4 regions of the Pseudomonas sp. KH_027 genome follow, and region 4 is predicted to be linked to each of the others. Evidence: predicted binding sites of a transcription regulator. Region 4 holds the regulator's gene; each other region holds the start of a gene.
The links. Region 4 encodes sigma-54, which starts transcription at its own class of promoters, with help from an activator protein. Its sites were predicted from a motif close to ANTGGCATNNANNTTGCTNT; they were not measured.
Positions count from the first base shown of each region.

Region 1: the regulator sigma-54 is predicted to act here: its motif matches at 5,144-5,163, upstream of AC3IYG_RS12495 (CmpA/NrtA family ABC transporter substrate-binding protein).
Region 2: the regulator sigma-54 is predicted to act here: its motif matches at 4,633-4,652, upstream of AC3IYG_RS14190 (flagellar basal body rod protein FlgF).
Region 3: the regulator sigma-54 is predicted to act here: its motif matches at 6,525-6,544, upstream of glnA (glutamate--ammonia ligase).

Region 1 is NZ_CM174470.1:2,649,397-2,657,211, reverse strand. It holds gene AC3IYG_RS12520 (cytochrome C) at 1-260, opposite strand, end outside; gene AC3IYG_RS12515 (thioesterase family protein) at 327-770, opposite strand; gene AC3IYG_RS12510 (polysaccharide lyase family 7 protein) at 940-1,629, opposite strand; gene alaC (alanine transaminase) at 1,811-3,043, opposite strand; gene AC3IYG_RS12500 (ANTAR domain-containing response regulator) at 3,207-3,785, opposite strand; gene AC3IYG_RS12495 (CmpA/NrtA family ABC transporter substrate-binding protein) at 3,803-5,020, opposite strand; gene AC3IYG_RS12490 (YgdI/YgdR family lipoprotein) at 5,229-5,438, opposite strand; gene acnB (bifunctional aconitate hydratase 2/2-methylisocitrate dehydratase) at 5,580-7,815, opposite strand, start outside.
Region 2 is NZ_CM174470.1:3,020,311-3,028,125, reverse strand. It holds gene AC3IYG_RS14220 (chemotaxis protein CheV) at 1-380, shown strand, start outside; gene cheR (protein-glutamate O-methyltransferase CheR) at 425-1,252, shown strand; gene flgB (flagellar basal body rod protein FlgB) at 1,571-1,978, shown strand; gene flgC (flagellar basal body rod protein FlgC) at 1,993-2,442, shown strand; gene flgD (flagellar hook assembly protein FlgD) at 2,460-3,146, shown strand; gene flgE (flagellar hook protein FlgE) at 3,180-4,484, shown strand; gene AC3IYG_RS14190 (flagellar basal body rod protein FlgF) at 4,703-5,443, shown strand; gene flgG (flagellar basal-body rod protein FlgG) at 5,491-6,276, shown strand; gene flgH (flagellar basal body L-ring protein FlgH) at 6,336-7,046, shown strand; gene AC3IYG_RS14175 (flagellar basal body P-ring protein FlgI) at 7,063-7,815, shown strand, end outside.
Region 3 is NZ_CM174470.1:375,680-383,494, forward strand. It holds gene AC3IYG_RS01835 (tRNA (cytidine(34)-2'-O)-methyltransferase) at 1-286, opposite strand, end outside; gene AC3IYG_RS01840 (hypothetical protein) at 285-725, shown strand; gene ntrC (nitrogen regulation protein NR(I)) at 864-2,297, opposite strand; gene glnL (nitrogen regulation protein NR(II)) at 2,294-3,379, opposite strand; gene AC3IYG_RS01855 (DUF4124 domain-containing protein) at 3,571-4,191, opposite strand; gene AC3IYG_RS01860 (DUF4124 domain-containing protein) at 4,195-4,752, opposite strand; gene glnA (glutamate--ammonia ligase) at 5,023-6,426, opposite strand; gene thiI (tRNA uracil 4-sulfurtransferase ThiI) at 6,760-7,815, shown strand, end outside.
Region 4 is NZ_CM174470.1:3,877,258-3,885,072, reverse strand. It holds gene pmbA (metalloprotease PmbA) at 1-487, shown strand, start outside; gene AC3IYG_RS18190 (HPr family phosphocarrier protein) at 585-857, opposite strand; gene rapZ (RNase adapter RapZ) at 874-1,731, opposite strand; gene ptsN (PTS IIA-like nitrogen regulatory protein PtsN) at 1,748-2,212, opposite strand; gene hpf (ribosome hibernation-promoting factor, HPF/YfiA family) at 2,227-2,535, opposite strand; gene AC3IYG_RS18170 (RNA polymerase factor sigma-54) at 2,620-4,128, opposite strand; gene lptB (LPS export ABC transporter ATP-binding protein) at 4,279-5,004, opposite strand; gene lptA (lipopolysaccharide transport periplasmic protein LptA) at 5,004-5,561, opposite strand; gene lptC (LPS export ABC transporter periplasmic protein LptC) at 5,548-6,117, opposite strand; gene AC3IYG_RS18150 (KdsC family phosphatase) at 6,126-6,665, opposite strand; gene AC3IYG_RS18145 (KpsF/GutQ family sugar-phosphate isomerase) at 6,665-7,639, opposite strand.

The DNA.
Region 1 (7,815 bases), 1.2 Mb from region 4:
CTTACCACCAGGCGCAGGTTGCTCGCGTAGGTGGTGCCCCATGGCCCGCTCCAGCCGAGTTGGTCGCCCAGCAACCAGGCGCTTTCCGGCACCTTGTCCGGGGCCAGCAGATAGCCGGCGGTGTGGCAGTCGTTGCAGCCGGAAGTTTGCACCAGATAGCGCCCGCGCTCGATGGGGTCATCGGCCAAGACCAGCCACGGAAGGGTGAGCAGGCTGCCGAGCAGGGCGACCCGTCCGTACAGGCCAGGCAAGGTTGGCATGGCCAATCCCCTCTATGCGCTATGGAATCCCTCGAAAGGTATAGCGCAAAGCGGTGTCGTGCGCCCTCAGTCCAGCCAGTTGACCTTGGCGAATTTGCTGGAAAAGTCCTCGGGCATCGGTACCACTCGGGAGCTGCGGTAATCGAAGAAAACAAAGCCCGACTTGGCCATCGCCACCAGGCCGTCGTCCGCCGGACGACTGATGCGGAAGATGATGTCACCGCCATATTTGTTGAAATCCATCACCCCGACCTCGAACAGCAGTTGGTCGCGGGCGTGGGCCTCGGCTTTGTAGGTGGTGGCCAGGTCCGTGACGATGATGCCCAGGCCATCGGCACGGGTTTCGGAGATACCGAAATCGAACAGAAAGCGCGCCCGGGCCTCGGAGATCATCGAAATCATCGAGTCGTTGCCCAGGTGGTTGGCTGCGTTGATGTCCGTGACACGCACTGTCAGGTGGGTGCTGTAGCAGAACGGATCTTCGGGGAATACGAGTTGCAAACGGGCCATGGCGGGTCTCGGCTGGCTATTGGAGCGCCTGAAGGGCGAATGCGCTGATTTTACGTGGGCTGTCCTGGCTTTTGGGCTTATTCGCCAGGTGAATGAATGGCCCGGCCCCCGGTGATTCAATCTGACTTCGCACTGCGTTCCCGCTGTAGCCCTTCAGTCGACAGCAAGCCTATTTATGTGCGCTGTTCAGCCAGTAGAAGGTCACCCGGCCGCCTTCATCGGATGGGCCGTAATTGTCCTGAATATAGGCGCCCGCCTTGAAGTAGAGCTGCTGTTTGCCCCAATAGCCGCTCAACTGTCGATAGTGCGAGCCGTCATCGCCTCCGCTGCTGTGTACGCGGATACCGAGTTTGCCGCTGGGTGTCACGCGCAGGTCATAGCTGAAGCGCTCATTGAGTTGCACGTTTTCCGCCAGCAGGATGTTCTCCACGTCCTTGTCTCCCGGGCGTTTGCGCACCAGCGCTTCGAGCCGGCCGACGCCATGCAGGTAGTGGTACTGCAGTTTGACTAGCGGATCATTCTCGCTGCCGGGTTCATCCTTGCTATGGATTTGGCCGATGATGATTTTGTTCTTGCTCGGCACCTGGTTCACCGTCAATACGGCACTCAGGTAATTGTCGGCAGTCTGGTAGGGCCAGTAGCTGAGGCTGCCGTCGGCCTGGGTTTCGCGCAGTTCGCTGCGCGGGTAGCGGGCGTCTTCGGTGACTGAGCCGTTGACCGGCACCCAGAAGGTGATGCTGCCGTCGGAGTGAGGGCGCAAGTACTGGCTTTGATAGCCATTGTTCAGGCGGGCGGTGTCGATGAGCGTGGCAGAGCCATGGGCAGGAACGCTGAGGTTCCAGGTGCTGAGGTCGATCATTGCTGATCCTTACTGAGGCTGTGGGATGGGAAAGGCTCCTGTTCGGTGGTTTGTTGGGCGACAAGTTCAGGTGATGTGACGAGCGGGGCCGCCGCCCGTCATTCCGTGGCTGTTGGCGGCAGCCGCTCTAGTGCGCTATTTGCCGGGCGGGTACGCCACTCGCGTCGCCCGCCTTGCATGCTTACACAGGCTCTGGTTTGGCCTTTGGCGCGGACGGCAGCAAGCCATCGGCACGGAACATCGCTTTGATGCCGCGCACGGCCTGGCGAATACGGTCCTGGTTTTCGATCAGGGCGAAGCGCACATGGTCGTCGCCGTAGTCACCGAAACCGAGGCCGGGCGAAACGCAGACCTTGGCCTCGGCCAGCAGCTTCTTGGCGAACTCCAGCGAGCCGAGCTTGGCGTAGGGTTCGGGGATTTTCGCCCAGACATACATCGAGGCTTTCGGGTTGTCGACCATCCAGCCGGCCTCGTGCAGGCCACGCACCAGCACGTCGCGGCGTTGCTGGTAGTTGGCGGTGATATCCAGCACGCATTGCTGATCGCCTTCCAAGGCCGCGATCGCCGCGACTTGCAATGGGGTGAAGGTGCCGTAGTCGTGGTAACTCTTGATCCGCGCCAGGGCATTGACCAGTTCGCGGTTGCCGACCATGAAGCCGATCCGCCAGCCGGCCATGTTGTAGCTTTTGGACAGGGTGAAGAACTCCACCGCGATGTCCTTGGCGCCGGGCACCTGCATGATCGACGGCGCTTTCCAGCCGTCGTAGACGATGTCGGCGTAGGCCAGGTCATGCACCACCAGTACGTCGTGCTGTTTAGCCAGGGCCACCACGCGCTCGAAGAAGTCCAGCTCCACGCATTGGGCGGTGGGGTTGGAGGGGAAGCCGAGAATCATCATCTTCGGTTTCGGGATGCTCTCGCGGATCGCCCGTTCCACCTCGGCGAAGAAGTCCACGCCCGGCACCAGCGGCACGGAACGCACCTGGGCGCCGGCGATCACCGCGCCGTAGATATGGATCGGGTAGCTCGGGTTGGGCACCAGCACCGTATCACCGTGATCGAGGGTGGCGAGCATCAGGTGAGCCAGGCCCTCCTTGGAACCGATGGTGACGATGGCCTCGTGTTCGGGGTCGATCTCCACGTCATAGCGATCCTTATACCAGCGCGAGATGGCGCGGCGCAGGCGTGGGATGCCGCGGGAGGTGGAGTAGCCGTGGGTGTCTTCACGCTGGGCGACTTGCACCAGCTTTTCGACGATGTGCGGTGGGGTGGCGCCGTCGGGGTTGCCCATGCTCAGGTCGATGATGTCCTCGCCACGGCGGCGTGCGGCCATCTTCAGTTCGGCAGTGATGTTGAATACGTAAGGGGGGAGACGATCGATGCGCGCAAAGCGGCGCGAAGCTTGGTCAGTCATGCTTTCCTCGGAGACGTAAGCGCCCGGAACCGTCCGAGCGACGTTGGCCACTGTGGTGGCCGAAAGCGAAGATAAGCGGGCGGTGGGGCCCTTGTCGAGAGGGTTATGCGCTTTTCTCGGTCGGCAGCCTGGATGGTCTGGCAGTCATCCAGGCTGCCGGGTTTCAGGGGCCGAGCAGTTCGTTCATGGCGATGATCTGCTCGGCCACCTGAATCAGCTTCTGCTGTCGGCTCATGGCTTGGCGGCGCATCAGGGTGTAGGCCTCTTCCTCGGTACAGCTTTTCATCTTCATCAGCATGCCCTTGGCCAGCTCGACACGCTTGCGCTCGGCCAGTTGGTCGTCGCGGGCCTGCAGTTGCGCGCGCATGGCCTGGTCGCTCTCGAAGCGGGCCATGGCGACGTCGAGAATCGGTTGCAGGCGCTGGGCCTGGATGCCTTCGACTATGTATGCGCTGACGCCGGACTGGATGGCTTGGCGCATCACGTCGGGGTCGTGTTCGTCGGTGAACATGACGATGGGCCGTGGCTGGTCGCGGCTGACCAGTACCACTTGCTCCATCACGTCACGGCCGGGGGACTCGGTGTCGATCAGGATCACGTCGGGGCGCACGGCTTCGACCCGCGCCGGCAGGTCGATGGTCAGGCCGGATTCGTCGATCACCTCGAAGCCGGCTTCTGTCAGTGCCGCTTTGAGGCGACCGAACTTCTTCGCGGTGTCGTTGATCAGGAGGATGCGCAGCATAGGAAGGTCATTCTCCGTCAAAGGGCGTGGGATTGAGGGGTGTCGGCCAAGGCGTGCAGGGCGAAGCTGCGCGCATAGCCGGCAGGGTCGCTGCCGTCCCAGGTTGTGCCGTCGAGCAGGGTGGCGCTGCGCATGGCGGTGGCCGGTACGGCGATGCCCAGGGCGCTGGCGGCCTCGGCGTAGAGGTCGAGTTGCTGCACCTGCCTGGCGATGCCGAGGTAGTCCGGATCATCGCGCAGCAGGCCCCAGCGGCGGAATTGGGTCATGAACCACATGCCGTCGGACAGATAGGGCATGTTCGCCACACCTTCGGCATGGAAGCGCAACGGGTGCCGGTCTTGCCAGGCATTGCCGAGCCCGTCCTGGTACTGGCCGAGAAAGCGCGGCTCGATAGCCGAGAGCGGGGCATTGATGTACTCGCTGCCGCTGATCAATTGCGCCGTGCTGCGTTTGTTTTCTTCGCTGGCGTCGATGAACCGGCTGGCTTCGAGCACGGCCATGGTCAGCGCCCGCGCAGTATTCGGGTAGCGCTCGACGAACTCGCGGGTGACACCGAGCACTTTTTCCGGATGATCGGCCCAGATCATCTGGCTGGTGGCGAGGGTGAAGCCCTGGCCTTCATCGACCGCCAGCGCGCCCCAGGGGCCGCCCGCGCAAAAGCCATCGATCCGGGCCGCCTTGAGGTGCGCGAGCATTTGCGCGGGCGGTACGACCACGGTGTTCACATCGTGCAGGGGATGAATGCCGTGGCTGGCCAGCCAGTAGTTGAGCCACATGGCATGGGTGCCGGTCGGGAAGGTCTGGGCGAAGGTGAGTTTTGCACCGCCGTGGAGCACGTGCCTGGCGAGTGCTTCAGGAGTGCTCAGGCCGGCACGTTTGAGTGGTTCCGACAGGTTGATGGCCTGACCGTTCTGGCACAGCCCCATGAGAATGGCCATTTCGCAGGTTGGCCCGCCGAGCCCGAGATGAATGCCGTAAACCTGGCCGTAGAGCGCTTGGGCGGCATCCAGCTCGCGGCTCAGCAGCCTGTCGCGCAGGCTGGCCCAGGAGGCTTGGCGTTGCAGGTTCAGCGTCAAGCCGTAAGGCTGGGCGAAGCCCTGGGTGGCCGCGACGATCAGCGAGGCGGAGTCGGTCAGGGCCATGAAGCCGAGGTTGAGCACCGTCTTTTCCGGGGCGTCGGAACCTGCGACCCAGGCCAGGTTGTCTGTGCGTGCAGTGCTTGTGTCATCGCTCATGTTTGCAATTCCGTCGTTAAACAAAAAAGCGCCGCCCCAGCCACCTCGCGATCAGGTAACCAGCAGCGACGCCATTGTCTATGAACCGACTCCGCCGTTGGAGAAAGTTCTGTTGCACAAACAGAAGCAAGCGATATGCCAGCAGTTGGTTTAGGTAGAAAAACAAACCCCCGCGGAGGCGGGGGCTGGTTGCGCAGGGTCGATTGCCTCAGCGTTCGATCATCTGCTTGACCGAGGTTTGCGGGATTTGCTGAACGCGGCCCTCGCTATCCTCGAACTCCAGCATGCCGGTCTTTTTATCCAGTTGTGGCTTGCCGTCGCTGGTCAGCATCTGGCCGTCGGTGGTGGTGATGATGTACTCGCTGGAGCAGCCGGCCAGGCTGGTTGCGCAGAGAAGGGCGAGAATCCAGTGCTTCATGGTGTGCTCCACAGTGGTCGAAAGAGGCGTCGCAAGATAACGGCTCACAGTGTTAAAGCTAGACACTGGCTGTGTGGCCCGCAAGCGGCGGAAAAAACAAACCCCGCACAGGGCGGGGTTGGTTTCACAGCGTTGCGTAACTTAGGCTTGAACCACCGGGATGTTGGCGTTCGCTGCCGCTTCACGGAACTCGGCGATCTGGTCGAAGCTCAGGTAGCGGTAGACATCGCTGGCCATGGTGTCGATTTCTTTCGCGTAGGCCATGTACTCCTCGACGGTCGGCAGGCGACCGAGGATCGAAGCCACCGATGCCAGCTCGGCCGAGGCCAGGTAGACGTTGGCACCATCGCCCAGACGGTTGGGGAAGTTACGGGTCGAAGTCGACACCACGGTGGCGTTCGGTTCAACGCGAGCCTGGTTACCCATGCACAGCGAGCAGCCCGGCATTTCCATGCGCGCGCCAGCCTTGCCGTAGATGCCGTAGTAGCCCTCTTCGGTCAGTTGGTGAGCGTCCATCTTGGTCGGCGGCGACAGCCACAGACGGGTTGGCAGCTGACCTTTGACCTGATCCAGCAGTTTACCGGCAGCGCGGAAGTGACCGATGTTGGTCATGCACGAACCGATGAACACTTCGTCGATCTTCTCGCCAGCCACGCTGGACAGCAGGCGGGCGTCGTCCGGGTCGTTCGGCGCGCAGAGCACCGGCTCCTTGATCTCGGCCAGGTCGATCTCGATGATTTCAGCGTATTCGGCGTCGGCATCGGCAACCATCAACTCAGGGTTGGCGATCCAGGCTTCCATCGCTTGGGCACGACGTTCCAGGGTACGAGCATCGCCGTAGCCTTCGCCGATCATCCAGCGCAGCAGGGTGATGTTGGAGCTCAGGTACTCGGTGATCGACTCTTTCGACAGCTTGATGGTGCAACCGGCAGCCGAACGTTCGGCGGAGGCGTCGGACAGCTCGAAAGCCTGTTCGATGCTCAGGTTGTCCAGGCCTTCGATTTCCAGAATGCGGCCGGAGAAGGCATTTTTCTTGCCTTTCTTCTCTACGGTCAGCAGGCCAGCCTGGATCGCGTAGTAAGGAATGGCGTGCACCAGGTCGCGCAGGGTGACGCCCGGTTGCATTTTACCTTTGAAGCGCACCAGGATCGATTCCGGCATGTCCAGTGGCATAACGCCAGTGGCGGCGGCGAAGGCGACCAGACCGGAACCGGCCGGGAACGAGATGCCCATCGGGAAGCGGGTGTGCGAGTCACCACCGGTGCCGACGGTGTCCGGCAGCAGCATGCGGTTCAGCCAGCTGTGGATGATGCCGTCGCCCGGACGCAGGGAAACGCCGCCGCGGGTCATGATGAAGTCGGGCAGGGTGTGGTGGGTGGTCACGTCGATCGGCTTTGGATAGGCCGCGGTGTGGCAGAACGACTGCATCACCAGGTCGGTGGAGAAGCCCAGGCACGCCAGGTCTTTCAGCTCGTCACGGGTCATCGGGCCAGTAGTGTCCTGGGAGCCGACGGTGGTCATTTTCGGTTCGCAGTAGGTGCCTGGACGAACGCCAGCGACGCCGCAGGCCTTGCCGACCATTTTCTGCGCCAGGGTGAAGCCCTTGCTGCTTTCAGCCGGTGCTTCCGGCTTCTTGAACAGATCGGACGGTGGCAGACCCAGTTCGGCGCGCGCCTTCTCGGTCAGGCCGCGGCCGATGATCAGCGGGATACGACCGCCGGCACGGACTTCGTCGAGCAGCACCGGGGTTTTCATTTCGAAGGTGGTCAGGACTTCGTCGCTGTTGTGCTTGGTGACTTTGCCAGCATGCGGGTACAGGTCGATCACGTCGCCCATGTTCATGTTGGTGACGTCGAATTCGATCGGTAGTGCGCCGGCATCTTCCATGGTGTTGTAGAAGATCGGCGCGATTTTGCTGCCGAAGCAGAAGCCGCCGGAGCGCTTGTTCGGCACGTAAGGAACGTCGTCGCCGAAGAACCACAGCACCGAGTTGGTCGCCGATTTACGCGAGGAACCGGTACCGACCACGTCACCGACGTAGGCGATCGGGAAGCCGTCGTTGCGCATGGCTTCGATCTGCTTCATCGGGCCGATGGCGCCTTGCACATCCGGCACGATGCCGTCGCGGGCCATTTTCAGCATGGCCAGGGCGTGCAGCGGGATGTCAGGACGCGACCAGGCATCCGGAGCCGGGGACAGGTCGTCGGTGTTGGTTTCGCCGGTGACCTTGAACACGCGCAGGCTGATCTTGTCGGCCAGGGTCGGGCGGTTCTTGAACCACTCGCCATCGGCCCAGGACTGCATCACAGCCTTGGCGTGGGCGTTGCCGTTCTTGGCTTTTTCCGCGACGTCGTGGAAGGCGTCGAACATCAGCAGG
Region 2 (7,815 bases), 860 kb from region 4:
ACGACTCGTCCGTGGCGCGCAAACAGGTGACGCGCTGCCTGCAGTCGGTCGGGGTCGAGGTCACGGCCTTGAACGATGGGCGGCAAGCGCTGGACTATCTGCGTCAGTTGGCCGATGACGGCAAACGCCCGGAAAAAGAGTTGCTGATGCTGATTTCCGACATCGAGATGCCGGAAATGGATGGCTATACCTTAACGGCGGAGATCCGTGCCGATCCGCGCATGCAGAAACTGCACATCCTCCTGCATACTTCGCTTTCCGGCGTGTTCAATCAGGCGATGGTGAAAAAAGTTGGCGCGGATGATTTTCTCGCCAAGTTCCGGCCCGATGACTTGGCTTCGCGCGTGATCGAGCGCATCAATATAGCGGATGAGGGCTGAGAGCGTAGCTCCCAGCGGTATATGGATTCGGTGAGGCGGCGCTAGTGTCTTCAGGTGATTTGGATTTTGAGCAGTTCCGGACGTTCCTGGAAAAAGCCTGCGGTATCCTTTTGGGTAGCAATAAGCAGTACCTGGTATCCAGTCGGCTGAACAAGCTGATGGAGCAGAATGGCATCAAAACCCTGGGTGAGTTGGTGCAGCGCATGCAGGGGCTGCCACGCAGCGGCCTGCGTGAGCAGGTAGTGGATGCCATGACCACCAACGAAACCCTCTGGTTTCGCGATACCTATCCGTTCGAAGTGCTGAAGAATCGGGTTCTGCCCGAAATCCTCAAAGCCAATCCCGTGCAGCGTTTGCGCATCTGGTCGGCGGCGTCTTCGTCGGGTCAGGAGCCCTATTCGTTGTCGATGGCGATCGACGAGTTCGAGCGCAGCAACCTTGGCCAACTCAAGGCTGGCGTGCAGATTGTCGCCACCGACTTGTCCAGTTCGATGTTGTTGGCGTGCAAGTCCGGCGAGTACGACAGCCTGGCGCTGGGGCGTGGCCTGTCGCAGGAACGCTTGCAGCGTTATTTCGACCCGAAACAGGCCGGGCGCTGGGCGGTCAAGCCCGCGATCAAGAGTCGAGTCGAGTTTCGCGCTTTGAATCTGCTGGATAGCTACGCCGGCCTGGGCAAATTCGATATCGTGTTTTGCCGCAACGTATTGATCTACTTCTCCGCCGAGGTGAAGAAGGACATCCTGCTGCGCATTCATAGCACCTTGAAGCCCGGTGGTTACTTGTTCCTCGGTGCCTCCGAGGCGCTCAACGGCCTGCCTGAGCATTATCAGATGGTGCAGTGCAGCCCGGGGATCATCTATAAAGTGAAATAAGGTCGTGGGTAACAGGCAGAGCGGGCGCGAAGTGTCCTGTGATGCTTCGCCACGCGGTGCGTGAGGGTGATCCAGCGGATCGTGCGGTAAACGGGGAGGCCACTGGCCTCCCTTTTTGTTTCTGGCGGGTGGCAATGGGCGGGGAGGGGTTGCCGCTCGCCTTGCCAGGCAGCGGAAAGGCTTTGCCGCTTTAGGCCTTTCGTGTTGTTGTAAAGTTAATAAGTAATTGATTTATATGTGAAAAATAAATTGGCATGCACCTTGCTAAGTGTCTGATACGGAAAACCAGACACGCCAATCGGCAAAGGTTCGTTGACCATGAGCATCAGTTTCGACACAGCCCTCGGCATTCATGAAAAAGCGCTTGGCTTCCGCGCCCAGCGTGCCGAAGTTCTGGCCAACAACATTGCCAACGCCGACACGCCCAACTACAAGGCGCGTGATCTGGATTTCGCCTCGGTGCTCGCCGAGCAAAGCGCCAAGATTCAGCGCAGCCCGGTTGGGCTGAACCGCACTGACAGCCGGCATATCTCTGCCGAAGGGCTGGCCATGGCCGATGCCTCTGTGCAGTACCGCACCCCCATGCAGCCTTCGATCGACCAGAACACGGTCGATGCGCAGCTGGAGCAATCCAGCTATGCGGAAAACGCTGTGCAGTTCCAGGCCAGCTTCACTTTGCTCAACAGTAAGTTCAAAGGGCTGATCGGCGCCCTGCGCGGCGAATAACGGAGACCCATGCCATGTCACTAGCCAGTGTTTTCAATATTGCCGGAACCGGCATGAGTGCTCAGACCACTCGCCTGAACACCATCTCCAGCAATATCGCCAACGCCGAGACGGTGTCCTCGAGCGTCGACCAGACCTACCGTGCTCGTCACCCGGTGTTCGCCACCATGTTCCAGAGCCAGCAGGCGTTGAGCGGCGACCGCGGCTCGCTGTTCGCCGACCAGGACGAACCTGGCAGCGGCGTGCAGGTGCTGGGCGTGGTCGAGGATCAGAGCAGCCTGACCCCACGCTATGAGCCGAACCACCCAGCGGCGGATGCCGATGGTTACGTCTACTACCCCAATGTCAACGTGGTCGAAGAAATGGCGGACATGATCTCCGCCAGCCGTGCCTTCCAGACCAACGCTGAAATGATGAATACCGCCAAACAAATGATGCAGAAAGTACTGACCCTGGGTCAGTGAGGCAGTGAGGGAAGCACATGAGCATTGATACGAGCACGACTACCAGTTCTGTGCTGGACCAATACCAGGTCAAGAGCCAGACCACGAATACCAGCGGCACCAGCAACCTGGGCAAAGACCAGTTTCTTCAACTGTTGGTGGCGCAAATGAACAACCAGAACCCTCTGGACCCGCAGAGCAACAGTGAATTCGTGGCGCAGCTCGCGCAGTTCAGTACGGTTGAAGGGCTCGACAACCTCAACACCAGTGTCGACAGCATCCTGTCCAGCACCCAGTCCTCCCAGGCGCTGCAGGCTTCGTCGCTGGTCGGGCGCAAGGTCATCGTCACCACCAATCAGGCGGTGGTGGATACCAGCGAAACCTTCAAGGGCAGCGTCAACCTGACCAATGCCACCAACAATCTGTACGTGAACGTGCTCGACAGCAAGGGCACCCAGGTCAACCGCATCAATCTGGGCGATCAGGCTTCCGGCCAGGTCAGCTTCATGTGGGACGGCAAGGATTCCAGCGGCAACGTGACGTCGCCTGGCACTTACACATTCGAGGCGCAGGCCGCGGTCGACGGAAAAACGCTGGCCATGAGCACCAACCTGCCGGCCAACGTGGACAGCGTGACCCTGGGGCAGAACGGCGCAGAAATGACGCTCAATCTGGCCGGGCTCGGCAGCATCGCTCTTTCCAAGGTTCAGGTAATCGGTCAATAACTGCCGGCAGGCTCGGCGTTTGAGGAGCATTCCATGTCTTTCAATATCGGACTCAGCGGCATCAAGGCCGCATCCAGTGACCTTAATATCACTGGCAACAATATTGCCAACGCCGGCACCGTGGGCTTCAAGCAGTCGCGTGGCGAATTCCAGGATATCTATTCGGCCTCAGTGCTGGGCTCGGGCAGCAACTCGGTAGGCAGCGGTGTGCTGATGAGCAACGTCGCCCAGCTGCATAACCAAGGCACCATCGATTACACCGAAAATGCCCTGGATATGGCGGTCAATGGCAACGGCTTCTTCGTCACCAGTAACAACGGCGCCATCAGCTATACCCGCGCCGGGTACTTCGGCACGGATAAAGCGGGCTTTATCGTCGACAACAACGGCTATCGCCTGCAGGGCTATTCGGTGGATGCCAACGGTCAGCTGCAGAACGGCGTGGTCGGTGACCTGACGATCCAGACCGCGAATCAGGCGCCGCAGGCCACCTCCGCGATCGCCCAGACCTTCAACCTGAACTCGACCAACACCGTTCCGACCACGACACCCTTCGACCCGAGCGATCCAACCACCTACAACTCGTCGACGTCGGTGAACATCTATGACTCCCAGGGCAACGCGCATGTCATGACGCAGTATTTCGTCAAGACCGCAGCCAACACCTGGAACATGAATGTGCTGGTCGACGGGCGCAACCCGACCGCTCCTGGTTCGACCGCGCCCTTGAGTACCGTGGTCGGCTTCACCAGTGCGGGCCAGATTGACACCAGTACCTTCACCACTACCGGTGGTTTCTCGGTGACCAACGGGGTTCTGGGCCTGGACAATTGGGTGCCGGCTCAGTCCAACGGCGCCACGCCGGCGGTCTGGAGTGCCAACGGCGCGAGCGCGACGGCCAGCATCGGTATCGATCTGCGCGGCTCGACCCAATTTTCCAGCAGCTTCGCGGTCAACAGCGTCAGTCAGGACGGTTACACCACCGGCCAGCTGTCGGGCCTGGAGATCGACGATGAGGGCAACATCTTTGCCCGCTACACCAACGGTCAGTCGAAGGCCCAGGGCCAGGTCGTGTTGGCCAACTTCGCCAACGTCCAGGGTTTGACGCCGGTCGGCAAGACGTCCTGGGTGCAGTCGGCCGACTCGGGCGAGCCGGTGGTCGGGACCCCGCGTTCGGGCACCCTGGGGGCCATGCAGTCGGGAGCGCTGGAGGCATCGAACGTCGACATTTCCACGGAGCTGGTCGACCTGATCGTGGCGCAGCGTAACTACCAGGCCAACGCCAAGACCATCGAAACGGAAAACGCGGTCACCCAGACAATCATCAACCTGCGTTGAGTCGCGCCTTGCCGCCCGCGGCGTCGGGCGGCAAGCGCATTGCCGCGGACGGCAGCCACTCGCCGTTCGCGTTGCTCAAAGACCCCGAAAGGGGTTTTTTTATATATAAAATTTGTTTTATTTCAACTGCTTACGTTTTTATTTCGAGAGTGGCATAGCGCTTGCTTTGTAGTAGCTGACAGAGCAGCAGGCGGCAAGCGCCTATCTCGGAGATAAACATGGACAAGATGCTGTACGTCGCCATGACGGGCGCCAGCCAGAACACCCTGGCCCAGCGCGCGCACGCCAACAACTTGGCGAACATCTCGACCAACGGCTTTCGTCGTGACTTCGAGCTGGCGCGCTCGATGCAGGTGTTCGGTGAGAGTTTCCCGTCACGGGTCTACGCCATGAGCGAGCGCCCGGGCACGGACTTCACCCCCGGCACCCTGCAGGAAACCGGTAACGGCATGGACGTCGCCGTCAGTGGCGACGGTTGGCTGGCGGTGCAGGCGCCGGATGGCGGCGAGGCCTATGTGCGGACCGCGAGCCTGAAGATCGATTCCCTCGGCCAGCTGCGCACCGGCAATGGTTTGCCGGTGATGGGCAATGGCGGGCCGATTGCCGTGCCGCCGGAGCAAAAGGTCGAGATCGGCGATGACGGCACCATCACCATTCGGGCCTTGGGCGAGGCGCCCAATGTCTTGGCCGAGGTGGATCGCCTCAAGCTGGTCAATCCGGATCTCAAGCAAATGGAGAAGGGCAGCGACGGCATGATCCGCTTCAAGGGCCAAGGCGCTCTGCAGGCGGACACCGAAGTCCGGGTGACCTCCGGCTTTCTGGAAACCAGCAACGTGAATGCCGTGGAGGAGATGACGGCGATCCTCTCCTTGTCCCGCCAATTCGAGCTGCAAGTGAAGATGATGCGCACTGCCGAGGACGATGCGTCGGCCATGGCGCGTGTTTTGCAGATGAGCTAACTATCAGTACGTGGCCGCCGTGAAACCGGCGCCCGAGGAGAATGACCATGCTACCGGCTCTGTGGGTCAGTAAAACCGGTTTGTCCGCCCAGGACATGAACCTGACCACCATTTCCAACAACCTGGCCAACGTGTCGACCACGGGGTTCAAGCGTGATCGCGCCGAATTCCAGGACCTGCTCTATCAGATCCGCCGTCAGCCCGGTGGCCAGACCAGCCAGGACAGCCAACTGCCGTCCGGCCTGCAGCTGGGTACCGGTGTGCGCATCGTCGGCACGCAGAAGGTCTTCACCGCCGGCAGCCTGCAGACCACCGAACAACCGCTGGACATGGCCGTCAACGGCCGGGGTTTCTTCCAGATCCTGATGCCCGACGGCACCGTGGGCTATACCCGTGACGGCAGCTTTCACCTGAACTCCGACGGCCAGGTGGTGACCTCCAGCGGTTATCCCCTGGAGCCCGCCATTGTCCTGCCGAACGAAGTCAAAACCTTCACCGTGGGCGAAGACGGCACGGCCTCGGTGACCACCGCCGGCAACCCGCAACCGCAGGTGCTGGGCAACATTCAGACCGCTGACTTCATCAACCCGGCGGGTCTGGAAGCGATTGGCGGCAACCTGTTCCTGGAAACCGCCGCCAGTGGCGCCCCGCAGGTCGGTACCCCGGGCTTGACCGGCTTGGGCACGGTGCAACAGAACACCCTGGAAAACTCCAACGTCAGCGTGGTCGAGGAAATGGTCAACATGATCACCACCCAACGGGCCTACGAGATGAACTCCAAGGTCATTTCCACCGCCGACCAGATGCTGTCGTTCATTAGCCAGAATCTTTGATGAAATCTAGGGCCCGTCAGCCCTGGCTGTAATGTGTTCACGCTGCGAGGTGCGTTGTAATGAGCCAGTTCCATGTTCTGCCACTGCTGGCCATTGCGGTTCTGGCAGGTTGCGTCAGCCCGCCGCCAAAGCCGAATGACCCCTATTACTCCCCGGTCCTGCCGCGTACGCCGCTGCCCGCGTCGCAGAGCAACGGCTCCATCTACCAGGCCGGGTTCGAGACCAATCTTTACGACGACCGCAAGGCTTACCGGGTTGGCGACATCATCACCATCACCCTCAATGAGCGCACCCAGGCGAGCAAGAACGCCAACTCGCAACTGCAGAAAGACAGCACGGCGAACATCGGCCTGGCGTCGCTGTTCGGTGGCGGCGTTTCGCTGAACAACCCGAACGGCAGCCTCAACCCGTTGCAGACCGATGACCTCAGCCTGGACGTCGGTTACAGCGGTTCCCGCGACACCAAAGGCGACAGCAAGGCCGGGCAAAGCAACAGCCTGACCGGTTCGATCACCGTGACCGTCTCCGAAGTGCTGCCCAACCGCATTCTGGCGGTACGCGGTGAGAAATGGATGACCCTCAATACCGGTGACGAGCTGGTCCGAATTGCCGGTCTGGTCCGTTCCGACGACATCGCCACCGACAACTCCGTGTCCTCGACCCGCGTGGCCGACGCCCGCATCACCTACTCGGGCACCGGCGCGTTTGCCGATGCCAGTCAGCCGGGCTGGTTCGATCGTTTCTTCATAAGCCCGCTGTGGCCCTTCTAAGCAGGTGCGCGTGAGCATGAAACGATTGATCTCAGCCCTGTGCCTGTTGCTCGCTGCCAGCGCCGCGCAAGCCGAGCGGCTCAAGGACCTGGCCAGCATCCAGGGCGTGCGCAGCAACCAGTTGATCGGCTATGGCCTGGTCGTTGGCCTCAATGGCAGTGGCGACCAGACCACACAGACGCCGTTCACCCTGCAAACCTTCAACAACATGCTGGCGCAGTTCGGTATCAAGGTGCCGACTGGCGGCGGCAACGTGCAGCTGAAGAACGTCGCGGCGGTGTCGATCCATGCCGACCTGCCGGCGTTCGCCAAGCCGGGCCAGACCATCGACGTGACCATTTCCTCGATCGGCAACGCCAAGAGCCTGCGTGGCGGCAGCCTGCTGATGGCGCCGCTGAAAGGCATCGACGGCAACGTTTACGCCATCGCCCAGGGCAATCTTGTAGTCGGTGGCTTCGATGCCGAAGGCGGCGACGGCTCGAAAATCACCGTCAACGTGCCCTCGGCCGGGCGCATTCCCAGCGGTGCGACGGTCGAGCGGCCGGTGCCGACCGGGTTCGATCAGGGCAATAGCCTGACGCTCAACCTCAATCGCCCGGACTTCACCACGGCGAAGAACATCGTCGACCAGATCAACGAACTGCTCGGCCCGGGCGTGGCCCAGGCGTTGGACGGTGGCTCGGTGCGCGTCAGTGCCCCGCTGGACCCGAGCCAGCGGGTCGACTACCTGTCCGTGCTGGAAAACATCGAAGTGAATGCCGGGCAGGCG
Region 3 (7,815 bases), 1.3 Mb from region 4:
CGTCGCCTTGCGCAAAGCGCGCTTCGTGGTAGGGCTGCGAGGCTTTGGTGGTAAAGGCAAACAGGCGCGGCTGGCCGAGGCTGGCCAGGCAACTGGCGAGGTCGCTGTGGCGGCTCAGGCTGGCGTACTCGTGGTAATCCAGCCCGGCGCGGCGCAGGCGCTTGTCGTCCAGTTCAAAGCCGATTGGCTCGATCAGATGCAGGCTGCAACCGCTGTTGGCGCAGAGCCTGATAATGTTGCCCGTATTGGGTGGAATTTCCGGTTGAAAGAGGATCACGTGAAACATGCACGGCTCCGAGCGTAAGGACGGGCAGGATTCTACTCCTGAAGAGGACCCGCGGCCGAAGTTATGGCGGCGCTTTCTCGCGGCGTTGGCGCTGCTTGGCTTCCTGGTCGGGTTGATGATCGGTCGCTTGATGGTGCCCGAGCCGACGACCCTGGAGCAGGTCGAGGTATTGCCCGATGGCCTGCAGTTTTGGTTCAACACTGAACCAAAAGTGTCCGGTGAGCACTTGCATGGTGCATTGGCGTTGGTGTTTGAGGCGGCCGGTGGCGCCCAGCAGGGGCAACTGCAGTTGGTTGGAAAGGGTGTGAATTGGCGTTTGATGCGTACGGAGAGGGGGTTGCTGTTGAATCTGGTGGCCGCCCGCCCGCTGCGGGGCGAGTGGCACGGCGCAGCGGTGCAAGGGCGGTGGCGGCTGAGGCTCAGCCTACGCGCGGAATAAAAAAGGGAATCCCCGGCCTGCCTGTACCAAGGTCCCCGAAACTGGGTGTACTTAATACTATGCAGCAGGTATGCCAGTTTTATTACGGGGATAAAAAAAGCGGGCCGAGGCCCGCTTTTCGTTAGCGGCGCATGGGGTTCAGGCTTCGTCCTCATCGTCATCGGCGCCATCGACCTTCATGCCGAGTTCCTTGATCTTGCGCGTCAGGGTGTTGCGTCCCCAGCCCAGTAGCACGGCGGCGTCGCGGCGACGCCCGGCGGTGTGCTTGAGCGCCGTCTCGATCATGATGCGTTCGAAGGTCGGCACGGCGCTGTCGAGCAGGTTCGATTGGCCGCGGGCCAGAGCCTGGTCGGCCCATTGGCGCAGCGCCTGCTCCCAGTTGGTCGCTGGTGCGCTGTCTTGCGGCTGGGTCAGCAGCTCCGGCGGCAGGTCGTCGATATGCACTTCACGGCCGGAAGCCATCACCGTGATCCAGCGGCAGGTGTTCTCCAGCTGGCGCACGTTGCCCGGCCACGGCAGGTTCTTCAGGTAGTCTTCGGTCTCGCTTTTCAGCAGCTTCGGCTCGACCGACAGCTCCTGGGCGGCGCGGCTGAGGAAGTGGCGAGCCAGGGTCGGAATGTCTTCGCGGCGATCGGACATTCGCGGGATGTGAATGCGGATGACGTTGAGGCGGTGGAACAGGTCTTCGCGGAACTTGCCGGCCTGCACCAGGGTTTCCAGGTTCTGGTGGGTGGCGGCAATGATGCGCACGTCGACCTTGACCGGGGTGTGGCCACCGACCCGGTAAAACTCGCCATCGGCCAGTACCCGCAACAGGCGGGTCTGGGTGTCGGCCGGCATATCGCCGATTTCATCGAGGAACAGCGTGCCGCCGTCGGCTTGTTCAAAGCGCCCGCGCCGCTGGTTGGCGGCGCCGGTAAAGGCGCCTTTCTCATGACCGAACAGCTCGGACTCCATCAGGTCCTTCGGAATCGCGGCCATGTTCAGCGCGATGAAGGGTGACGCCGCGCGCGGGCTGTGCCGATGCAGGGCGTGGGCGACCAGCTCCTTGCCGGTGCCGGACTCGCCATTGATCAGTACGGTGATGTTCGAGTGGCTGAGGCGGCCGATGGCGCGGAAAACCTCTTGCATCGCCGGCGCTTCGCCGATGATCTCCGGGGTGCGCGCCTGTACCACCGGCACGTGCAAGCCTTGCTGCTCCTGGGCGTGCTGGAAGGCGCGCTTGACCAGGGATACCGCTTCATCGACATCGAAGGGCTTGGGCAGGTATTCGAAGGCGCCGCCCTGGTAGGAGGCCACCGCGCTTTCCAGGTCGGAATGGGCGGTCATGATGATCACTGGCAGGCGTGGGTGCAGCTCACGAATCCGTGCCAGCAGGTCCAGGCCACTGGCGCCGGGCATGCGGATGTCGGAAATGATCACGTCCGGCTGCTGGCGGCTGAGGCGGTTGAGTACGCCGTCGGCACTGTCGAAGCTGGTGGTGGTCATGCCTTCCTGTTGCAGGGCTTTTTCCAGGACCCAGCGAATGGAGCGGTCGTCGTCGACAATCCAGACGGTTTCACTGCGGCTCATGACGGAGTAACTCCTTGTTCCAACGGCAGGAAGATCGAGAATACGGTGTGGCCGGGATGGCTCTCGCACTCGATCAGACCCTGGTGCTGACTAATGATGTTCTGGGTGATGGCCAGGCCCAGTCCGGTACCGTCCGGGCGGCCGCTGACCATGGGGTAGAAGATGGTTTCCTGCAGCTCTGCCGGGATGCCGGGGCCGTTATCGATGATTTCCACCTTGGTCACCAGGCGGTGGCGGGTGTGGGCAATGGTGAATTGCCGCAGGGTGCGGGTGCGCAGGGTGATACGGCCCAGGCGCAGTTCGTTCTGCGTGCCGATGGCCTGCATGGCGTTGCGCACGATATTGAGCACCGCCTGGATCATCTGTTCGCGGTCGATCAGTACATCGGGGATGCTCGGGTCGTAATCGCGCACCAGGGTGATGCTGCCCTGGCTTTCCGCTTCGATCAGGCTGCCAACGCGCTCCAGTACCTCGTGCACGTTGGTCATGGCCAGCGACGGCAGCTTGTTCGAGCCGAGCATGCGGTCGACCAGGTTCCGCAGGCGGTCGGCTTCTTCAATGATGACGTTGGTGTAGTCCTTGAGGTTTTCGTCCGGCAGTTCGCGGGCCAGCAGTTGGGCGGCGCCACGGATGCCGCCGAGCGGGTTTTTGATTTCATGGGCCAGGCCGCGCACCAGCATCTTGGTGGTTTCCTGCTTGGACAGTTGCGCCTCCTCCTTGGTGATCCGCAGCAGCCGGTCGCGCGGGTGGACTTCCAGCAGCAGCAGGGTCTCGCCACGATTGAGGATCGGCGTCACCGCATAGTCGACGGTCAGGGTCTGGCCGGTCAGCGCGGTGACCACGGCTTCGCGCTTGTTGAACGGGTGCGCCTGTTCCACGGCTTGGCGCAGCGAGGCCAGGGCTTCCGGCGACTCGGTGAAGAGTTCGCTGATGAACTGGCCATGGCTGCGTTGGCCGCTGACGGCCAGGAGCATTTCGGCCGCCGGATTCATGTACTCAAGGCACAGTTCGGCGTTGAGCAGCAGGGTCGCGGTGGTCAGGTTATCCAGCAGCAATCGGTGCAGGGCGTCGTTGATGGTCATCTTTGGGATCCCGAGAATGGGTCTGAAAATGCAAAAAGCAAACCAAAGCCCCGAAAAGACGCGCTAATAGTACGGGATGGGGGCTTTTGGCTACTTTTCGGCGCTAAACAGATCAGCCGACGAGCCAAAATGGGGAGTGTATAGAAAGTGGTGCGCATGAATGCACCGAATGGGTGCATAAGTCGGTGGTGTCAGATGAAGGGGACGAGCGGGATGTCCTTCTTCACGGGTGGTTTGTCTTCCAGGGGGCACTCGGGACGTACGCCGTAATCCTTCAGTTTGCAGGGATTGGTCGTGCGCTTTTGTTCCAGGGAGATGCGCAGGATGTGCACCGGTTGGCTTGGCGTGCGTTCCAGGGTGCGGCCCTGGTTGTCGACGATTTCTGCGGCCAATTGGTGGGTGCCGCGATCCAGATTGCTGAGCGCGAAGACGGGGCTGCGGTTGGGCTCACCCACCGCCTGGCCATCGAGTAGCAGGCGGTAGTTGTGGCCGGCCAGCAGGTTTGGTTCGCTGGTGACGGTGACGATCAGGTCGCCGGAAGAACCTTCGCGGATTGTCGCATCCGGCTCGGGGATCAGGATGCGTAGCAGTTGGTAGGCCGGTGGTGTGGTCGGGGCTGTCTGTGCGGGAGCGGGTGGGGGCGGCAGGTCATTGGTCGACATGCCGTTGGATGGCGCCAGTTGAATCCGTTCGGCATTGTCCGACTTGGGGCGGTCGGTGAAGACCCGATTCCCTTCGCTGTCGATATAGGTGTAGACCTCGGCTGCAACCGGCAGGCCGATCAGCAGTAGGCAGAGCAGAATAAATCGCATGTTTTAGGTGGCTGGCCTGGGTGTGGGTGTGGGTTTGGGTGGTCGCAGCGCCGGGCTGCTGGTGTTGACGCGTTGCACGGTAAAGGCTTCGGTGGCGCTTTGCTGGATCGGCTGCTCGCCGCTAAGAACTTCCACCGCCAGGCTGTGTTCGCCACGCGGGATATTGCTCAGTGGCAGGCGCAGTGCTGTGCTCGCTTGGCCATAGGGTTGGCCGTCGAGGAGCAGGCGCAGCCGATGGCCGGAGCGCAGTTGCGGTTGCAGCTTGATGCCGACGCTGAAGGTGCCGTTATTGGCCCGCAGGGCTTCCTCGGACGGAATGTCGCTCAGTTGCAGCACGCTGTATGCGGCCTGGGGAGCCTGGCTATTGGTGTCGGCTGCGGGGTTGGTCGGTGCCTGCATGCCCACGCTGTTGGTGGGTGGCAGTGTGACGGCTTCGGTCGGGGCGCCATCGGGCGGCTGGTTGGTGTACACCGTGTTGCCGTTGGCGTCGGTGTATTTGTAGATTTGTGCGGCGGCTGGCAGGGCCAGGGCGAGCAGCAAACAGGTAAGCGTGAGGCGCATGGCTGGTTTCCCGTGCAAGGGTTGTTGCTTAGCCTTGCATTGGCAGGCGGCGCTGGCAAGTTCGTACATTTATAGCTGTGCGCGCAAGCAAATAAAAAATGCCAAATAAAAAGGTTATATGGCCTGCAGGAGCGGGCTATGCCCGTGAGAGCGCCTCAAGCATTGTGGTATGGCCCGTTCCGGCGAGAGCTGCAATTCGGCTCAATAAAAAGGCCTCCCCGGTTTTCGCCGGGGAGGCCTTTGGGTCACGCTAAAGCTAGCGTGGCTGGTTTAGACGCTGTAGTACAGGTCGTATTCCAGTGGGTGCACAAAGGTGCGCACTTTGATTTCTTCTTCGTTCTTGAGCTCGATGTAGGCATCGATGAAGTCGTCGCTGAACACGCCGCCTTTGGTCAGGAACGCACGGCCCTTGTCCAGCTCCTCCAGGGCTTCTTTCAGGCTGCCGCACACTTGCGGGATCAGCTTGCTTTCTTCCGGTGGCAGGTCGTAGAGGTTCTTGTCGGCAGCATCGCCGGGGTGGATCTTGTTCTGGATACCGTCCAGGCCAGCCATCAGCAGTGCAGCGAAGCACAGGTAGGGGTTGGCAGCCGGATCCGGGAAGCGCGCTTCGATGCGGCGGGCTTTCGGGCTGGAAACGTACGGGATGCGGATCGAGGCGGAACGGTTACGTGCCGAGTAAGCCAGCATTACCGGGGCTTCGAAGCCTGGAACCAGACGCTTGTAGGAGTTGGTGGCCGGGTTGGTGAAGCCGTTCAGGGCCTTGCCGTGCTTGATGATGCCGCCGATGAAGTACAGGGCGGTGTCGGACAGGCCGGCATAGCCTTCGCCAGCGAAGGTGTTCTTGCCATCTTTGGCGATGGACAGGTGCACGTGCATGCCCGAACCGTTGTCACCGTAGAGCGGCTTCGGCATGAAGGTAGCGGTCTTGCCATAGGCGTCCGCGACGTTGTGCACGCAGTATTTCAGGGTCTGAACTTCGTCAGCCTTGGCTACCAGGGTGTTGAACTTCACGCCGATTTCGTTCTGGCCGGCAGTCGCCACTTCGTGGTGGTGAACTTCGATGACCAGACCCATTTCTTCCATGGCGTTGCACATGGCAGTACGGATTTCGTGGTCGTGGTCGAACGGCGGAACCGGGAAGTAGCCGCCTTTGACGCCTGGGCGGTGGCCTTTGTTGCCGGTTTCGATGTCGGCATCGGACATCCAGGAGCCTTGTTCGGAGTAGATCTTGAACATGGAGCCGGAGATGTCGGATTTGAATTTCACTTCGTCGAAGATGAAGAATTCTGGTTCCGGGCCAACGAATACGGTGTCACCGATACCGGTGGACTTCAGGTATTCCTCGGCGCGGTGGGCAATGGCGCGCGGGTCGCGGTCATAGCCTTGCATGGTCGACGGTTCGATGATGTCGCAAACCAGGATGATGGTCGGCTCTTCGGTGAACGGGTCGAGCACGGCGGTGCTGTCATCCGGCAGCAGGATCATGTCGGAGGCTTCGATGCCTTTCCAGCCGGCGATGGAGGAGCCGTCGAACATCTTGCCGATTTCGAAGAAATCGTCGTCTGCATCACGGGCCGGCATGGTCACGTGGTGCTGCTTGCCTTTGGTATCGGTGAAGCGCAGATCAATCCACTTCACGTCGTGTTCTTTGATGAGTTGAAGCGACTTCGACATGGTGTCCTCCAGATGGACGGGGGCAGGGTAAGAGTTGGCCCCCAAAATAAACGGGTGAAGCCGGGCGGATACTCCGCCAGGGCAACCTGCCTCACAAGGGAGCAAATTGCATGCCAGTGCCCCGAAGTGGGTTTCGCTCCTGTAACTCAGGCGTGGCGGGGGCTGCATCTGTGCGCCAGGCAATCCTGTGCACCATAATGGATCTGCAAGGAAAGCTGGTGCATTGTTTTGGTGCGCTTAAGATCTTTGTTGTCAATAACTGGTTAAACCTTGAGCAATTTCCGCTATAATCCCGCCCCCACTTTTTCGGCTGGCCTCACGCGCGCAGTTTTCATGAAACTTATCGTTAAAGTCTTCCCTGAAATCACCATAAAAAGCCGGCCGGTGCGCAAGCGCTTCATCCGTCAGTTGGCGAAGAATATTCGCATGGTGCTGCGTGACCTGGATCCTCATCTCGTGGTGGACGGCGTGTGGGACAACCTCGACGTCGAGACCAAGGTGCGCGAGCCGAAAGTGCTGCGCGAGATGGTCGAGCGCCTGACCCGTACCCCGGGTATCGGCCAGTTTCTGGAAGTGAACGAATACCCGCTGGCCGACCTCGATGACATGGTCGAGAAGTGCAAGGCGCATTACGCCGACCTGCTGCCCGGCAAGATCTTCGCCGTGCGCTGCAAGCGCGCCGGCAAACACAGCTTCAGCTCGATGGATGTCGAGCGCTATGTCGGCAGCCAGTTGCGTCAGCAGTGCGGCGCCGCCGGGATTTCGCTGAAAGAGCCGGAAGTTGTGGTGCGTATGGAAATCCGTGACCAGCGCCTGTTCGTCATCCACCATCAGCATGACGGCATCGGTGGTTATCCGCTGGGCGCCATCGAGCACACGCTGGTGCTGATGTCCGGCGGTTTCGATTCGACGGTGGCGGCCTATCAAATGATGCGCCGCGGGCTGGTCAGCCATTTCTGCTTCTTCAACCTCGGTGGGCGCGCCCATGAGCTGGGGGTTATGGAGGTGGCGCACTACCTGTGGGACAAGTACGGCCGTTCGCAGCGCGTGCTGTTCGTCAGCGTGCCGTTCGAGGAAGTGCTCGGCGAGATCCTCGGCAAGGTCGACAACAGTTATATGGGCGTGGTGCTCAAGCGCATGATGCTGCGCGCCGCGAGCACTATCGCCGATCGTCTGGATATCGACGCGTTGGTGACCGGCGAGGCAATTTCCCAGGTGTCCAGCCAGACCCTGCCGAACCTCGCGGTGATCGACCGGGCTACGGACAAACTGGTGGTGCGCCCGCTGATCGCCAGCCACAAGCAGGACATCATCGACTTGGCGACGCAGATCGGTACGGCCGAGTTCGCCAAGCACATGCCCGAATACTGCGGAGTGATTTCGGTGAAC
Region 4 (7,815 bases):
GAGCCTCGACGAGCGTCCGCATATTCCGCGGGCATTGGGCAGCGCGACCTTCGATGGCGATGGCCTGGCGACCTATGCCAAGTCGTTCGTCGAGCAGGGCGAACTGCACTCCTACATCCTCGGGACGTATTCGGGGCGCAAGCTGGGCTTGCCCAGCACGGCCAACTCCGGTGGCGTGCATAACCTGTTCGTCACCCATGGCGAGGATGACCAGGCTGCGCTGATCCGGCGCATGGGTCGCGGGCTATTGGTCACCGAGCTGATGGGGCAGGGCTTGAATCTGGTTACCGGCGACTACTCGCGCGGGGCTGGTGGTTTCTGGGTCGAGAACGGCGAGATTCAGTTCCCGGTGCAGGAGGTCACGATTGCCGGCAATTTGCGCGATATGTTCAAGCAGATTCTGGCGGTGGGTAGCGACCTGGAACTGCGCAGCAATGTGCGCACGGGTTCGGTATTGATCGAACGGATGATGGTCGCGGGTAGTTGAGACGTCGCGAGGCCGGCCTCGCACTCGCGGCAAAGAAAAGCCCGCCGATTGGCGGGCTTTTTCATGGGCGCTGTTTCCAGTGGTCGGCTGGTTGCCGTTATTCGCCTTCATCAAATCGGTTGTTGATCAGTTCGATCAGTGCATTCAAGGCGTCGTGGTCCTGTTCGCCTTCGGTGTGCAGGTGGATCGCGGTGCCTTTACCGGCGGCGAGCATCATGACCGCCATGATGCTTTTGCCGTCCACGCAGCTCTCCGGCGCACGGCCGACGCGCACCTGGCAGGGAAAGCGCCCAGCCACGCCGACAAACTTGGCGGCTGCGCGCGCATGTAGGCCAAGCTTGTTGATGATGGTGATTTCACAGGCAGGCATCGCTGCTTAAGTCCTTCTAATGGAGGTCGCGGTGGCGAACCTGGATATTCTTCAAGGTGGTTTTCAAGGCCAGGCCCAGCCGCTCGGCCAGGTACACCGAGCGGTGATGCCCGCCGGTGCAACCAATGGCGATGGTGACATAGGCGCGGTTGCTGGCGGCGAAGCGTGGCAGCCACTTTATCAGGTAGGTGTGGATGTCCTGGAACATCTCTTCGACATCCGGCTGAGCGGCCAGGTATTCCGCCACGACGGGCTCCAGGCCGGAATGCCCGCGCAGCTCGGGTTTCCAATAGGGGTTCGGCAGGCAGCGCACATCGAACACCAGGTCGGCATCCACCGGCATCCCACGCTTGAAACCGAAGGATTCGACCAGGAACGCGGTGCCCGGTTCCGGCTTGTTCAGCAGGCGCAACTTGAGCGAGTCGCGCAACTGATAGAGGTTGAGGTGCGTGGTGTCGATCTTCAGGTCGGCCAGGTCGATGATCGGACCGAGCAGTACGCTTTCGTCCTGAATGGCTTCGGCCAGCGAGCGTTCGTCGGTGGTCAGCGGGTGACGGCGGCGAGTCTCGGAGAAACGCTTGAGCAGGGTTTCTTCATCCGCGTCGAGGTACAGCACATCGCATTGGATGTGCCGGGCGCGCACTTCATCGAGCAGTTCGGGAAAGCGCTTGAGCTGACTCGGCAGGTTGCGCGCATCGATCGATACGGCCACCAGTGGCTGCAACAGCTCGGTGTGCAGCAGGGCGCGTTCGGCGAGTTCCGGCAGCAGTACGGCCGGCAGGTTGTCGATGCAGTAGAAGCCGTTGTCCTCGAGGACATCGAGGGCGGTGCTCTTGCCGGAGCCGGAGCGGCCGCTGACGATGATCAAGCGCATGGTGAGCCTCTGCTGCCTAGCGGCCGTTCTGTACGTCCACTACCACCTGATACAGGCGCTCACTGCTCGGGGCATGGCGCAGCTGTTCGCGGACTTCACTGCGGTCGAGCATGCTGGCGATCTGCCGCAGCAGTTCCAAGTGCTCATCGGTAGCGGCCTCTGGCACCAGCAGGACAAACAGCAGGTCTACCGGGGCGCCGTCGATAGCGTCGAAGTCCACCGGCGCGTCGAGGCGTAGCAAGGCGCTGATCGGCGATGTGCAGCCCGGCAGGCGGCAATGGGGTATGGCGATACCGTTACCGAAGCCGGTCGAGCCCAGCTTTTCGCGGGCGACCAGGCTCTCGAAAACGTCTTGTCCATCCAGGTCGGGCAATTCGCGGGCGACCAGGTTGGCGATCTGTTCGAGTACACGTTTTTTGCTGCCTCCCGGCACGCTCACCAGGGAACGGCCGGGGGTCAGTATGTTTTCAAGTCGAATCATGGGTGAGGGTGGTGTCAGCGGGCTGTGGCGCCTTGCAGGCGACCTAGCTGCTTTTCCTTGTGCTTGATGAGTTGGCGGTCGAGCTTGTCGGTGAGTAGATCGATAGCCGCGTACATGTCGTCATGTTCGGCGTTGGCGACGACTTCGCCGCCAGCGATATGCAGGGTCGCTTCGATTTTCTGTTTGAGCTTCTCGACCTCCATGGTTACCTGCACATTGGTGATCTTGTCGAAGTGGCGCTCCAGTCGTCCGAGTTTTTCGTCGATGTAGTCGCGTAGGGCGTCGGTCACATCCAGTTGATGTCCACTGATGTTGACTTGCATACCGCTTTCTCCTTATTGCCGTGTGTAAGAGACAGGCTAACGGGCCTGCCACCGGAACACTTTGGCCTTGGATCAGTGTAGCCGTTACATCAGCCGCTTCCGTTCACTGGAAGGCGCTATCCCGAGGGATTCGCGGTATTTGGCGACTGTGCGACGGGCCACCTGAATGCCCTGTGCTTCCAGTAAACCAGCGATCTTGCTGTCACTCAACGGCTTTTTCGCATTTTCCGCTGCAACCAGTTTTTTGATGATCGCACGGATCGCGGTAGACGAGCATTCGCCGCCTTCGGCGGTGCTGACGTGGCTGGAGAAGAAGTATTTCAGCTCGTAAATGCCGCGCGGTGTGTGCATGAATTTCTGCGTGGTGACCCGCGAGATGGTCGACTCGTGCATGCCCACCGCTTCGGCAATGTCATGCAGGACCAGGGGCTTCATCGCCTCGTCGCCGTAGTCGAGGAAGCCGCGCTGGTGCTCGACGATCTGCGTGGCGACCTTCATCAGGGTTTCGTTGCGGCTCTGCAGGCTCTTGATAAACCAGCGCGCTTCCTGCAGCTGGTTGCGCATGAAGGTGTTGTCGGCGCTGGAGTCGGCGCGCTTCACAAAACCGGCGTATTGCGCATTGACCCGCAGGCGTGGCATGGCTTCCTGGTTCAGTTCCACCAGCCAGCGTTCGTTGTGCTTGCGCACGATGACGTCCGGCACCACGTATTCCGGCTCGCTCGACTCGATCTGCGAGCCGGGACGCGGGTTGAGGCTCTGGATCAGCTCGATGACCTGGCGCAGCTCGTCTTCCTTGAGCTTCATGCGGCGCATCAGCTGGCTGTAGTCGCGGCTGCCGAGCAGGTCCAGGTAATCACCGGCCAGGCGCTGGGCTTCATTCAGCCAGAGGGTCTTGGCGGGCAGTTGGCGCAGTTGCAGCAGCAGGCATTCGCGCAGGTCGCGGGCGGCGATGCCGGCGGGTTCGAACTGCTGGATGCGGTGCAGCACCGCTTCCACTTCGTCCAGTTCGATATCCAATTCGGGGTCGAAGGCTTCGAGGACCTCTTGCAGGGTCTCTTCCAGATAGCCTTGGTTGTTGATGCAGTCGATCAGGGTAACGGCGATCAGGCGGTCCTTGTCGGACATCGGCGCCAGGTTGAGCTGCCAGAGCATATGGCTCTGCAGGCTCTCGCCAGCCGATGTGCGGGTGGTGAAGTCCCACTCGTCGTCATCGTTGCTCGGCAGGCTACTGGCGCTGGTCTGGTAGACATCTTCCCAGGCCGTGTCGACGGGCAGTTCGCTGGGGATGCGCTCGTTCCACTCGCCTTCTTCCAGGCTGTCGACCGTGGGGGCAGACTCCTGGTAGCTGGTTTCCTGGTAGGACTCTTCCGTATTGGGCGCCGCGGGGGCGCTTTCGGCGCCATCGGCCAGCGGGTCGGTGTTGTCGAAGTCGTCGCCTTCTTCCTGGCGCTCGAGCATCGGATTCGACTCCAGGGCCTCCTGGATCTCTTGTTGCAGATCCAGGGTGGACAGTTGGAGAAGACGAATGGCTTGTTGCAGCTGCGGTGTCATCGTCAGCTGCTGGCCCATTTTAAGGACTAGCGATGGTTTCATGGAGGGGGCTTAGGACCTTATTCGCCGGCGCTGATGCTATGCGCTATCCACTACAGGGCGCCGAAGCGCCACCAGGAAGCAAATTATATGCCTGACCTTGAGGGTTTTGCCTAGCCCCCGCACGTTTTCCGTAGTGGGTGGCTGTGCGAACTACAGGCGGAACTCGTGGCCGAGGTAGACTTCTTTCACCAGCTGGTTGGCCAGGATGGTTTCGGAGTCGCCTTCGGCGATCAGCTGCCCATCGTTGACGATGTAGGCTGTTTCGCAGATATCCAGGGTCTCGCGCACGTTGTGATCGGTGATCAGTACACCGATGCCCTTGGCTTTGAGGTGGTGGATGATTTGCTTGATGTCGCCGACCGAGATCGGGTCGACGCCGGCAAACGGCTCGTCGAGCAGGATGAACTTGGGTGCGGTGGCCAGGGCGCGGGCAATCTCCACGCGGCGGCGCTCGCCACCCGAGAGGCTCATGCCGAGGTTGTCGCGGATGTGGCTGATATGGAATTCCTGCAGCAGGGTTTCCAGGGCCTGGCGGCGGCCGGCGCGATCGAGGTCCTGACGGGTCTCGAGGATCGCCATGATGTTGTCGGCGACCGAAAGCTTGCGGAAGATCGAGGCTTCTTGCGGCAGATAACCGATGCCAGCACGGGCGCGACCGTGCATCGGCAGGTGCGTGACGTCCTGCTGGTCGATCAGCACACGGCCCTGGTCGGCGTTGACCAGGCCGACAATCATGTAGAAGCAGGTGGTCTTGCCGGCGCCGTTGGGGCCCAGCAGGCCGACGATCTGCCCGCTTTCGATCGACAGGCTGACGTCGCGCACGACTTGGCGGCCCTTGTAACTCTTGGCCAGGTGTTGGGCTTTGAGGATGGCCATTACTGCGCCTGCTGCTCAGCGGGTTTGTTCTTCGGCTGGATCACCATGTCGATACGCGGGCGTGGCGAGGTCACGTTGGCGCCAGTGGCGCGACCGGCGTTGACGATCTGGCGCTGGGTGTCATAGACGATTTTCTCGCCTTCGAAGGTGTTGCCTTCCTGTACGACCTTGGCCTGATCGATCAGCACGATGCGCTCGTTGGCGGCGAAATACTGGATGGTCAGGCCGTAGGCCTTGACGATCTGCTTGTCGGCAGAGGGTTTCTGCTCGTAGTAGGCCGGTTTGCCCACTGCGGTGAAGACTTCGATATCGCCGCTGGCGTTCTGCGTGATGGTCACGGTGTTGCCGGTGATCTTCAAGGTGCCCTGGGTGATGACGACGTCGCCGCGATAGACCGCTACGCCTTGCTTGTCATCGAGTTCTGCGCTGTCCGCCTGCACGCGAATCGGTTGCTCGCGGTCGGTCGGCAGTGCCAAGGCGCTAGCGCTTGCCAGTGCGGCGCTCAAACCGAGCAGTAGGGGGAGGGTCCGGAGAGACAATGTGTTAACGAACCTCATGCTGGCCTCTTACATTGGACAGCAGGAGCATCCTGCCGTCATTCAAGTACGCTTTCATTCCTTGCGCCGTGGTCACCCCGTTGGCCGCCTCGATTCTAACGGCTTGCTGGGTCTGCGCATATTCTTTGTCGGGGATCACGGTCAATCGGCTGGTGGTGAGTATGGTCGGCCGGCCTTTGGCGTCCGTTCGTTCGACGCGCACGGAGTCGATCAGTTCGACTTCCGTGCCCCCCGGTGAGACTTCGCCACGGGCGCTACGCACATGCCAGGGCTGTGGGCTGCCGCGATAAAGTAGCAGGTCTGGCCGGGTCATCAGGCTGATGTCGCTGGCTTTGAGGTGTTCGATCTTGTCGGAGGTCATCTCGTAATGCAGCGTGCCATCCGGCTGGAATTGCACAGTGCGGGCGTTCATCACATAGAAGTCGATGGCGTTTTCCGCGCTGGCCTGGGGTGCCTGATCCAGCAGGCTGTCCGGGTTGAGATTCCAGTAGCCGAGCGCCGCCAGCAGCAGGGCTGCGAGGGTGAAAAAGGTGGAGAGAAGCAGTTTGCGCAGCATGATCGGCTCTATAAGTAGGCAGTTTGGGCAGCCCCAAGGCTGCCTTGGGCGCGCATGATCAACTCGCAGAACTCGCGGGCCGCCCCTTCGCCGCCACGGGCTTGCGTGACGCCGTGGGCATGCTGGCGGACGAAGCCGTCGGCGCTGGCGACGGCCATGCCCAAGGCGACCCGACGGATCACCGGCAGGTCGGGCAGGTCATCGCCGAGGTAGGCGACGTGTTCGTAGCTTAGGCCGAGTTCGCCAAGTAGTTCGTCGAGCACCACCAGTTTATCTTCGCGGCCCTGGTAGAGGTGCTGGATGCCGAGGTTCTGTGCGCGGCGCTCGACCACCGGGGTTTTGCGCCCGCTGATGATGGCGGTGCGCACGCCGGAGGCGATCAGCATCTTGATGCCCTGGCCATCCAGGGTGTTGAAAGTCTTGAATTCACTGCCGTCGGCGAGGAAATACAGGCGGCCGTCGGTGAGTACGCCGTCGACATCGAAAATCGCCAGTTTGACGTTCTTGGCGCGCTGCAGCAGCTCCGGGCGGGTGGCCTGGTCAGTCATTACATCACTCCCGCACGCAGCAGATCGTGCATGTTCAAGGCGCCCACCGGGCGGTCATCGCCATCAACCACTACCAGTGCGTTGATTTTATGGTCTTCCATGATTTTCAGCGCCTCGGCGGCGAGCATGTCCGGGCGTGCGGTTTTGCCGTGGGGGGTCATGACCTCGTCGATACTGGCCTGGCGCAGGTCGATGTTGCGATCCAGGGTGCGACGCAGGTCGCCGTCGGTGAAGATTCCGGCCAATCGCCCATCCGCTTCGACTATCGCGGTCATGCCCAGGCCTTTCTGGGTCATTTCCAGCAACGCGCCTTTCAGCGAAGTGCCGCGTTCAACCTGTGGCAGGCTGGTGCCGGCGTGCATGACGTTTTCCACTTTCAGCAGCAAACGACGGCCGAGGGCGCCACCCGGGTGGGAGAAGGCGAAGTCTTCCGCAGTAAAGCCGCGGGCTTCCAGCAAGGCGATCGCCAGGGCGTCGCCGAGCACCAGGGAGGCGGTGGTCGAGGAGGTCGGTGCCAGGTTCAGTGGGCAGGCTTCCTGGGCGACACGGGCATCCAGGTTGGCTTCGGCGGCTTTGGCCAGTGGCGAATCAGGGTTGCCGGTCATGCTGATGAGGGTGATGCCGAGCCGTTTGATCAGCGGCAGCAGGGTGACGATCTCGGCTGTGGAGCCGGAGTTCGACAGGGCCAGCACGATATCGTCGCGGGTGATCATGCCCATGTCACCGTGACTGGCTTCCGCCGGATGGACGAAAAACGCCGTGGTGCCGGTGCTGGCCAGGGTGGCGGCGATCTTGTTGCCGATATGCCCGGATTTGCCCATGCCGACGACGACGACACGGCCCTTGCTGGCGAGAATCAGTTCGCAGGCCCGCACGAATGCGGCATCTATACGGGGCAGCAGGCCCTCTACGGCCTCGATTTCGAGGCGGATGGTGCGCTGCGCGGACTGGATCAGGTCGCTGGACTGGCTCATATCGTAACTACAGTGGCCGGATGAAAAGGCGGCGATTATAGCGGTAAAGCCCCCGGCGCTCACCCTTCATCTGCTGGGTACTGGTTCGCAATGCGGCGGTAATGCTGTGCGAAGGTGGTTTCGATCTTGGGCGGCGCATGGCGGCGATGTTATAGTGCGCTGCCAAATTCGGCCCG